DNA from 3 places in the Xenorhabdus sp. SGI 60 genome. Region 1 is predicted to be linked to each of the others. Evidence: predicted binding sites of a transcription regulator. Region 1 holds the regulator's gene; each other region holds the start of a gene.
The links. The regulator CRP, encoded in region 1, controls carbon source genes, mostly activating them, when cyclic AMP is high. The targets are predictions, from matches to a motif close to ATGTGANNNNNNTCACAT.
Positions count from the first base shown of each region.

Region 2: a site for CRP is predicted at 1,844-1,861, ahead of ACSJJG_RS06300 (NupC/NupG family nucleoside CNT transporter). Genes of this name have one in related genera too.
Region 3: a site for CRP is predicted at 1,324-1,341, ahead of udp (uridine phosphorylase). Genes of this name have one in related genera too.

Region 1 covers NZ_CP196860.1:298,887-302,124, forward strand. Annotated here, with positions in the region: gene ACSJJG_RS01415 (aspartate aminotransferase family protein) at 38-1,255, shown strand; gene crp (cAMP-activated global transcriptional regulator CRP) at 1,317-1,949, opposite strand; gene ACSJJG_RS01425 (phosphoribulokinase) at 2,373-3,238, opposite strand, start outside.
Region 2 covers NZ_CP196860.1:1,282,519-1,285,756, forward strand. Annotated here, with positions in the region: gene ligA (NAD-dependent DNA ligase LigA) at 1-1,759, shown strand, start outside; gene ACSJJG_RS06300 (NupC/NupG family nucleoside CNT transporter) at 1,936-3,126, shown strand; partial or broken gene ACSJJG_RS06305 (DUF3820 family protein) at 3,222-3,238, shown strand, end outside.
Region 3 covers NZ_CP196860.1:707,960-711,197, forward strand. Annotated here, with positions in the region: gene ACSJJG_RS03235 (GntP family permease) at 1-1,279, shown strand, start outside; gene udp (uridine phosphorylase) at 1,462-2,217, shown strand; gene ACSJJG_RS03245 (tyrosine-protein phosphatase) at 2,380-3,162, shown strand.

The DNA.
Region 1 (3,238 bases):
ATTTTTAAATAGCAAAGATAAAAATAAGGTGGGGGAAATGGCAGAAAATAAAGCAACAAAACGAAATACCTATGATCAAGTGATGTTGCCCATTTATGCACCGGCGAATTTTATTCCTGTCAGAGGGCAAGGAAGTCGAGTATGGGATCAACAGGGTAAAGAATATATTGATTTTGCCGGAGGTATCGCTGTTCTGGCTTTGGGGCACTGTCACCCGGCTTTGGTGAACGTCCTGAAACAGCAAGGTGAAAAATTGTGGCATGTCAGCAATATTTTTACCAATGAGCCAGCCTTAACTTTAGCGCAAAAATTGATTGATGCGACCTTTGCCCAGAAAGTCTTTTTCGCTAATTCGGGAGCGGAAGCCAATGAAGCGGCATTTAAATTGGCACGTCGTTATGCGATTACTCGTCATCATCCGAATAAAACTAAAATTATTGCTTTCCATCAGGCGTTTCATGGACGCACCTTTTTCACTGTTTCGGTAGGAGGACAGCCGAAATATGCCGACGGGTTTGGACCTAAACCTGCTGATATTGTTCACGTACCTTTTAACGATTTGGATGCTGTCAGGGCGGAAATCGATGATCACACTTGTGCTGTTGTTTTGGAGCCAATTCAAGGAGAAGGGGGAGTGACTCCTGCGACGATGGCGTTTCTGCATGGAGTGCGGGAATTGTGTGATAAACATCAGGCCTTGTTGGTCTTTGATGAAGTCCAGAGTGGAATAGGGCGCACGGGTAAGTTATATGCTTACCAGCATTATGGCGTACAGCCGGATATCCTGACGACAGCAAAAGCGCTGGGGGGCGGTTTTCCCATCAGTGCAATGTTAACGACAGATACAATAGCGGCGGCAATGGAAACGGGCGCGCATGGAACGACTTATGGTGGAAACCCATTGGCTTGTAGTATCGGTTGTGTCGTACTGGATATCATCAATACGCCAGAAGTGATGATGGGCGTGGAAAAACGGCACGATATGCTCATTCATGCTCTGGAAAAGCTGAACCAAAAATATGGTATTTTCCATGAAGTTCGTGGAAAAGGCTTGCTTATTGGCGCCGTATTGAAAGCTGAATATCAGGGCAAGGCCAGAGAAATAGTGCAGCAAGCGGCGGAATCGGGATTGATGTTATTAAGTGCAGGAGACAGCATCTTGCGCTTTACTCCATCATTGATCATTCCTGAGGACGAAATTACAGACGGCATGATGCGGCTGGAAATGGCGATATTCCGCTGGTTAAACCAATAAAAGTAAAAAAGCCAGTGCGAAGTAACAGATTGCACTGGCTGAGTTTCTGGTTTATCGGGAATTAACGAGTCCCGTAAACGACGATGGTTTTGCCATGTGCAGAGATCAGGTTTTGATCTTCCAGCATTTTCAGGATACGGCCAACCGTTTCACGGGAGCAACCCACAATCTGCCCAATTTCCTGACGTGTGATTTTGATTTGCATACCATCAGGGTGAGTCATTGCATCAGGTTGTTTGGCCAAATTGAGCAACGTCTGGGCGATACGGCCTGTAACGTCCAGAAAGGCTAAGTTGCCTACTTTTTCGGAAGTGGTTTGTAGGCGACTTGCCATTTGGGCAGATAAACGCATCAGAATATCAGGATTGACCTGAATTAACTGGCGAAATTTCTTATAGGAAATTTCAGCCACTTCACAGGCACTTTTGGCTCGCACCCATGCAGTACGTTCTTGCCCCTCTTCAAACAATCCAAGTTCACCAATGAAATCTCCCTGATTTAAATAAGAGAGAATCATCTCCTTACCTTCTTCATCTTTTATTAGAACAGCAACCGAACCTTTAACAATGTAGTAAAGCGTTTCTGCTTTCTCGCCTTGATGAATAAGCGTGCTCTTGGATGGATATTTGTGAATATGGCAGTGTGACAAAAACCATTCAAGAGTCGGGTCTGTTTGTGGCTTGCCGAGAACCATTCGCTTTATCCTCTGTTGTTATTTCTGCCTTTATGGTGTGAGAAACTGTAGTTCCTCTTCAGGCTGGCTTTATAAAGTCAATAGCTTAACATATTAACCTGCTGAAAAACTGACAAGCGGGAATTTTATATGGATTATAAAGATGTCAAAATTTGGGCATATTGATCTTAACCATATATCTTGCCAGTCCCTATTTGTAACCTTGTTTGTAACACAGGAAAGCGTTTCTGTCTTCTCCTGTATCGCTTAGCCTATTAAACAGACTGCCAGATTACCAGAAATCAGGCAGAAGAGTTGGTTTTATTGATTTTATATTTATAAAAGGGAAAAAATTATGTCACAAAAAATGGCCTATTTATTTAAATAAAACAGGTAACATTATTTTTTGTTACCTGTTTTATTAAAAATTAAATGGGGATTAAATTACGAGATTTTTTTGCCTTCCAGTAATTGTTTAACAAGCGGCGCCATAATTAATTCCATTGCCAGTCCCATTTTTCCACCCGGAACGACGATAGTATTTATGCTGGAAATAAATGAACCCTGAAGCATAGCGAGTAAATAAGGAAAATCAATTTGAGTGAGACCACGGAAGCGGATCACGATAAAACTTTCGTCCAGCGAGGGAATGGCTTTGGCAGAGAAGGGGTTAGAGGTATCAACGGTAGGGACACGCTGGAAATTGATATGGGTACGTGAAAACTGAGGAGTGATGTAGCGGATATAGTCATCCATTGAGCGGACAACGGAATCCATGACAGCCTCTCTGGAATGCCCACGCTCACCGGTATCACGGATGAGTTTTTGTATCCATTCTAAGTTGACGATAGGCACAACGCCAATCAACAGATCAACATGACTGGCAACATTGTGTTGTGGCGTGACAACACCACCGTGCAGCCCTTCATAAAATAGGACGTCCGTATTTGATGGCAGAGGTTCCCACGGTGTGAAAGTACCCGGCAATTGGTTATAAGGAACGGCCTCATCATAGGTATGGAGATATTTTCGGCAGCGGCCATTGCCCGTTTCTCCGTACTCAAGGAATGTCTTTTCCAACATACCGAAATCGTTAGCTTCTGGCCCAAAGTAGCTGATATGTCTGCCTTGTTCTCTTGCTTTCCGTATCTCGGCATCCATTTCAGGACGAGTATAACGATGGAAACTATCCCCTTCTATCAGTGCGGCTGTTACGTCAAATTGTTGGAAAATCTTGCGAAAAGCGACACTGGTAGTGGTTGTTCCTGCTCCACTGGAACCAGTGATTGCGATAACGGGGTATTTGGCAG
Region 2 (3,238 bases), 980 kb from region 1:
TGAAGAGAGCTACCTGGCATTTGACAAACGCGTTCGTGATCGTCTGAAAGATGGCCGGGATTTGGTGTTTTGTTGTGAGCTAAAACTTGATGGTTTGGCGGTCAGTTTGCTGTATGAAAATGGGGAATTGGTACAAGCTGCGACTCGTGGTGATGGGACAACGGGGGAGAATATTACCGCCAACGTCCGTACTATCCGTGCCATTCCCTTGCGTTTGAAAGGGGATAATATTCCCGCTAGCGTCGAAATCCGTGGTGAAGTCTTTATGAAACAAGCCGGGTTTGAAAAATTCAACGAAGAAGCGCGTCGTACTGGAAATAAAGTCTTCGCCAATCCCCGCAATGCGGCGGCTGGATCATTGCGTCAGCTCGACCCTCGCATTACTGCCAAGCGTCCACTTACTTTCTATTGCTATGGGGTTGGTGTGCTGGAAGGCGGAGAGTTACCAGCAAGTCACTATGAACGCCTGATGCAATTCAAACGGTGGGGATTGCCTGTCAATGACAACGTGAAGTTATGCCAGGGCACTCAACGGGTGATGGATTTTTACCGTGACATTGAGCAGAAGCGGCCGACACTCGGCTTTGATATTGATGGAATTGTCGTCAAGGTTGATTCCCTCGAATTACAAGAAAGGTTGGGCTTTGTTGCCCGAGCGCCACGTTGGGCGACGGCTTTCAAGTTTCCGGCTCAAGAACAGATGACTATCATTCGTGATGTCGAGTTTCAGGTAGGGCGTACTGGCGCCATTACTCCGGTTGCTCGTCTGGAGCCTGTATTGGTGGCAGGTGTTACGGTGAGTAATGCCACGCTGCATAATGCAGATGAAATTGAACGTCTGGGGCTGCGTATTGGTGATACGGTGATTATTCGTCGTGCCGGAGATGTTATCCCGCAAGTCGTGGGCGTTGTTTATGAAAACAGACCAGCAGAAACTCAGGAAGTGATTTTTCTCGTACATTGTCCGGTTTGTGGCTCCGATATAGAGCGTGTCGAAGGTGAAGCAGTCGCTCGTTGTACAGGAGGCTTGTTCTGCGGAGCGCAGCGCAAAGAGGCACTGAAACATTTTGTTTCCCGTCGTGCTATGGATGTTGATGGCATGGGCGAAAAAATTATTGAACAGCTTGTGGATAAAGAATATGTCAAAACGCCAGCTGAACTTTTCCGATTGACCGCCGGGAAATTAACAGGTCTTGAGCGAATGGGACCTAAATCTGCGCAAAATATCATTAATGCCTTGGAGAAAGCGAAGAAAACCACTTTTGCACGCTTTATTTACTCTTTGGGTATTCGTGAAGTTGGTGAAGCGACAGCCGCCAACCTGGTTGCACATTTTGGCACGTTAGAAAAATTACGTGCAGCGGACATGGAGGCACTGATTGCGGTGCAAGATGTGGGAAGTGTTGTTGCCCGCCATGTCGTGAATTTCTTTAATGAGCCACACAATCAGGTGGTGATTGATGATTTGGTTAACAATATTGGTATTCATTGGGAATCGACTGAAAGTCTGAACTTTGATGAAGTCAACAATCCATTTGCTGGCAAGACAGTAGTATTGACGGGTTCACTGAACCGTTTATCCCGAGATGAAGCTAAAGATAAGCTGACTGCTTTAGGCGCAAAAGTGACAGGAAGTGTGTCTAAGAAAACAGATCTGGTTATTGCAGGTGAAGCTGCGGGTTCTAAATTAGCTAAGGCTAATGAGCTGGGAATTTACGTTATTGATGAAGAGGAAATGCTCCGTTTATTAGGTGAATAATATGTCTTCTATTTAGGGCGGCGATTATTAAAGTGTGATCGAGTTAGCTAAATAGAGACATGTAACCACCTAAATAGTAAATTAATGTGACAGTAATCAAAATTTACTATTATGTGTTACATAGAATACAGATGTAAATTTGCACAGAATCGTGTTTGGAGTTCTTCTTTATGGCTATATCTCATGTTTTACATTTTTTACTCGCATTAGTGGTCATTGGCGGCCTGGCGGTTTTGGCAAGTAATAACCGGAAGGATATTAAGATTCGTTATATTATTCAGCTGCTGATAATCGAACTCTTTCTGGCCTGGTTCTTCCTGAATTCTAACGTCGGTTTGGGAGTCGTTAAAGGATTTGACGATTTATTTGTCCATCTATTGTCTTATGCAGCGAAAGGGACCAGTTTTGTTTTTGGTGGCATGATAGAAGCAAATCTGGCCTTTTTCTTCCTGAATGTATTGTGTCCTATCATTTTTATCTCCGCCCTGATTGGTATTTTGCAACACATCAAAGTACTACCCATTATCATTCGTGTAATAGGTACAGTGCTGTCTAAAATTAACGGCATGGGTAAACTGGAATCATTTAATGCGGTCAGTTCATTGATTTTGGGGCAATCAGAGAATTTTATTGCTTATAAAAATGTGCTGGGCAAAATGTCTGAGCGCCGGATGTATACGATGGCGGCAACGGCAATGTCTACCGTATCTATGGCTATCGTCGGTGCTTACATGACGATGCTGGATGCAAAATATGTGGTTGCGGCACTGATCCTCAATATGTTCAGCACTTTTATCATCTTATCTCTCATCAACCCTTACTCTGTTGAGAATGAAGAAGATATCCATATGAGCAACCTCCACGAAGGGCAAAGTTTCTTTGAAATGCTGGGCGATTATATTCTGGCGGGTTTCAAAGTTGCTTTGATTGTCACTGCGATGTTGATCGGCTTTATTGCCTTGATTGCAGGCATTAATGCAATTTTCCATCTGGTATTTGGTATCACTTTCCAGGAATGTATGGGATATGTGTTTTATCCGTTTGCATGGATCATTGGTATTCCAAGTGATGAAGCGCTGAAAGTCGGCAGTATCATGGCAACCAAGTTAGTTTCTAACGAATTTGTGGCGATGCAGAGCCTGCAAGAGATGTCTGCTCAACTAAGTGAACATTCGAAAGGTATTCTGTCCGTATTTTTGGTTTCTTTCGCTAACTTTGGTTCCATTGGGATTATTTCTGGCGCTGTTAAAGGGCTGGATGAACAACAAGGTAATGCTGTTGCGCGCTTTGGCTTGAAATTGCTGTTTGGTTCAACGCTGGTGAGTTTCCTGTCCGCAGCAATTACCGGACTGATTTTGAGCGTCTAATCTGTGTCATTGGATTTGATAAAAAACAATCGAAAGTGGTGTCCTGGCAGATGCCACTTTTTTTATATTCATAGTGAGATAATAAGGTTGATATGATGAACAAAGAAAACTT
Region 3 (3,238 bases), 410 kb from region 1:
AATAATCGCTGGAATATCAGGCGGTTTGACTATGAATAATATCGTTGAAGTAATCGCTAAAGGATTTGGTTCGACACTAGGTAACATCGGTATCGTGATTGGATTGGGATGCATGATGGGGAGAATATTGGAAGTATCGGGAGCAACAGAGCAAATCGCCTATAGCCTGATTAAATGGTTGGGTAAAAGGCGCGAAGAGTGGGCTTTGGCGATTACCGGTTATATTGTCAGTATCCCCATATTTGTGAATTCAGCTTTTGTGATCCTCTATCCGCTGGTGAAGGCATTGGCGAAAAAAGGTAAACGCAATGTATTGTCCCTTGGGGTTGCTCTGGCCGGAGGGTTAGTGGTGACTCACCATATCGTTCCTCCAACACCTGGGCCGCTTGGTGTCGCCGGAATATTCGGGGTCAGTATCGGCCAAATGATGCTGGCAGGTATGATACTGGCGGCGCCCTGTGTCATCGGTATTACCTGCTATGCAAAGTGGCTGGAAACTAAATATCCTCAATATCAACTGGGTGATACAGAAGAAAGTGCAGAAAATTTGCCACAAGTACATCAGCGTTATATGGAAGAGAAAGAGCAAAAATCACTTCCAAGTCTATTTCTTTCTCTTTTACCTATCGTCGTGCCAATTATGCTGATTGTTATTGGTGTCATTAATGGAATGATACGGAAAATGGATGGGTTTGCCGGTAAGGAAAACGCTTTCTATTTTCAGATTTTTGATTTTCTAGGATCACCCATTATTGCGCTAGCAATCAGTGTATTACTGGCAGTTTATACCTTAATGCCAAACGTTAGTAAGCATGAAGTGATTGAACATCTGGAAACAGGGTTAAAAACGGTAGGCATTATTCTGTTGGTGTCAGGAGCAGGAGGTGCATTAGGTGCAGTGTTGAACGAAGGTTCAACAGGGACGATATTGGCGCATTATATTGCCAGCCTGCCCATAACACCGGTCTTGATCCCATTTATCATTGCAACGCTCATCCGCATAATTCAAGGCTCTGGTACAGTGGCAATGATAACTGCGGCTTCTATTTCTGCGCCGGTTATCAAGCAGATACCGGATGTTAATATGTTGGTGGCGGCTCAGGCTGCGATGATGGGCACACTATTTTTCAGTTACTTCAATGATTGTTTTTTCTGGGTGGTTAACCGGATGATGGGCATTAAGAATGTGAGACAGCAGATTATCATCTGGTCAATACCCACCACAATTGCTTGGGGAATTGGACTGTGTGGTGTATTGCTGCTTAATTTCATCATGTAACTTATTATGTGAATAGCGCCCTGTAGAGGGCGTTTTCTTTTTAAATGTGACAATTATCACAAATATATGTATGTGTTTCTTTTGAATATCAATTAAAGATGATTTTAATCACTAAAAAATGTCAGAGTATTGACTAAATTTAGGTATTCAAATTTTGAATCATGCCCGTTGAGGAGTCTGATATGTCTGATGTGTTTCACTTAGGTATCACCAAAAGCGACCTGCAAGGCGCAACTCTGGCGATTGTACCAGGCGATCCTAACCGTGTTGAGAAAATTGCGCGACTGATGGATAACCCAGTACATTTGGCTGCCCACCGTGAATTTACAACCTGGCGTGCAGAAATCAACGGAAAGGCTGTGGTCGTCTGCTCTACAGGCATTGGAGGTCCCTCAACGTCGATTGCTGTAGAGGAACTGGCACAGTTAGGAGTATGTACTTTCCTGCGTATCGGAACAACTGGGGCGATTCAGCCACATATCAATGTAGGGGATGTATTGGTCACGACCGCAGCGGTTCGTTTGGATGGTGCCAGCTTGCACTTTGCCCCAATGGAGTTCCCTGCGGTTGCTGATTTTGCGTGTACAAATGCCTTGTATGAAGCCGCAAAGGCATCGGGTTCTGTTACCCATGTTGGCATTACTGCATCTTCCGATACCTTCTATCCAGGACAAGAGCGTTACGATACTTATTCCGGTCGTGTTGTGCGCCGTTTCCAAGGCTCGATGAAAGAATGGCAAGAAATGGGCGTAATGAACTTTGAAATGGAGTCAGCAACCTTGCTGACCATGTGCGCAAGTCAGGGACTACGTGCTGGTATGGTAGCCGGTGTGATCGTTAACCGTACCCAACAGGAAATCCCCGATGTTGAGCTGCTGAAAAAAACAGAAAGCAATGCACTGGGGATTGTTGTGGAAGCCGCCCGTCGCCTGCTGTGAAGTCTTTCATCAAGGGTCAGAGCATTCTGGCCCTATCGTTTTTGTTATCTTTTTGTCTCCCTTCATTTTCCCTTCATTTCAAAATTTGATAATGTCATAACATTTTGTACTAATAGATAGTTTGTTCTATTAACTATTTTTTTAATCGCAACAAGAGTGACTATGACCACAACATTTCTATCTCATCCTTCACTACTTCCTTTGAATGGCGGCATTAATTTTCGTGATTTGGGTAATAAGACCCTGAAGAATGGCGCTAAAATTAAATCAGGATTGTTATTTCGTTCAGGATCACTGGACAGATTGACAGAAAACGATCAGGCTTTTTTAGTCGATCAAAACCTTTTGCAGATCATTGATTATCGTGATAACAGCGAAATTATGGATAAACCCGATCGCATATGGAATGGTGCGCATTATCACCATGCTCCAGCTAATCCTCTTTCCAAAGAAGTGGATGCTAATCTGGATAAGTTAGACAAAGAAATACTGGAGCAATTCGACGCGAAAGTATTTATGGCTCGCTTATATGAATTGTTACCCCTTAACAATCCAGCTTATAAGACGTTAGCGACATTATTGCTGCAACCAGAGAAAGGCGGAATTGTACAACATTGCGCGGTGGGTAAAGACAGGACAGGAGTGGGTTCTGCACTGGTTTTATTCGCACTGGGTGCTGATTTGGATACGGTGATGGAAGATTATTTGTTGACCAATATCACATTGGCTCCATACCGCGACTATTTATTGAGTGAACACGCAAAAATTATGTGTGAAAGTGTGGTCGAAAAATTTGCTTATGTTTATTCAGTGAGGGAAGAGTTTCTGCTGACCGCAATTAATAGTATTAACCGGCATTATGGCAGCGTAGATATTTGGCTGGAAAAAGATATCGGACTCAATATCGCTGCGCGTGAAAAACTACAAGCTTATTTTCTTGAATAAAAATATCAGGTTAGCATTGGACGGATTGTTCAAGGCTGACCTATAACCTCCCACTGATAACACAGGAAAGATTAAT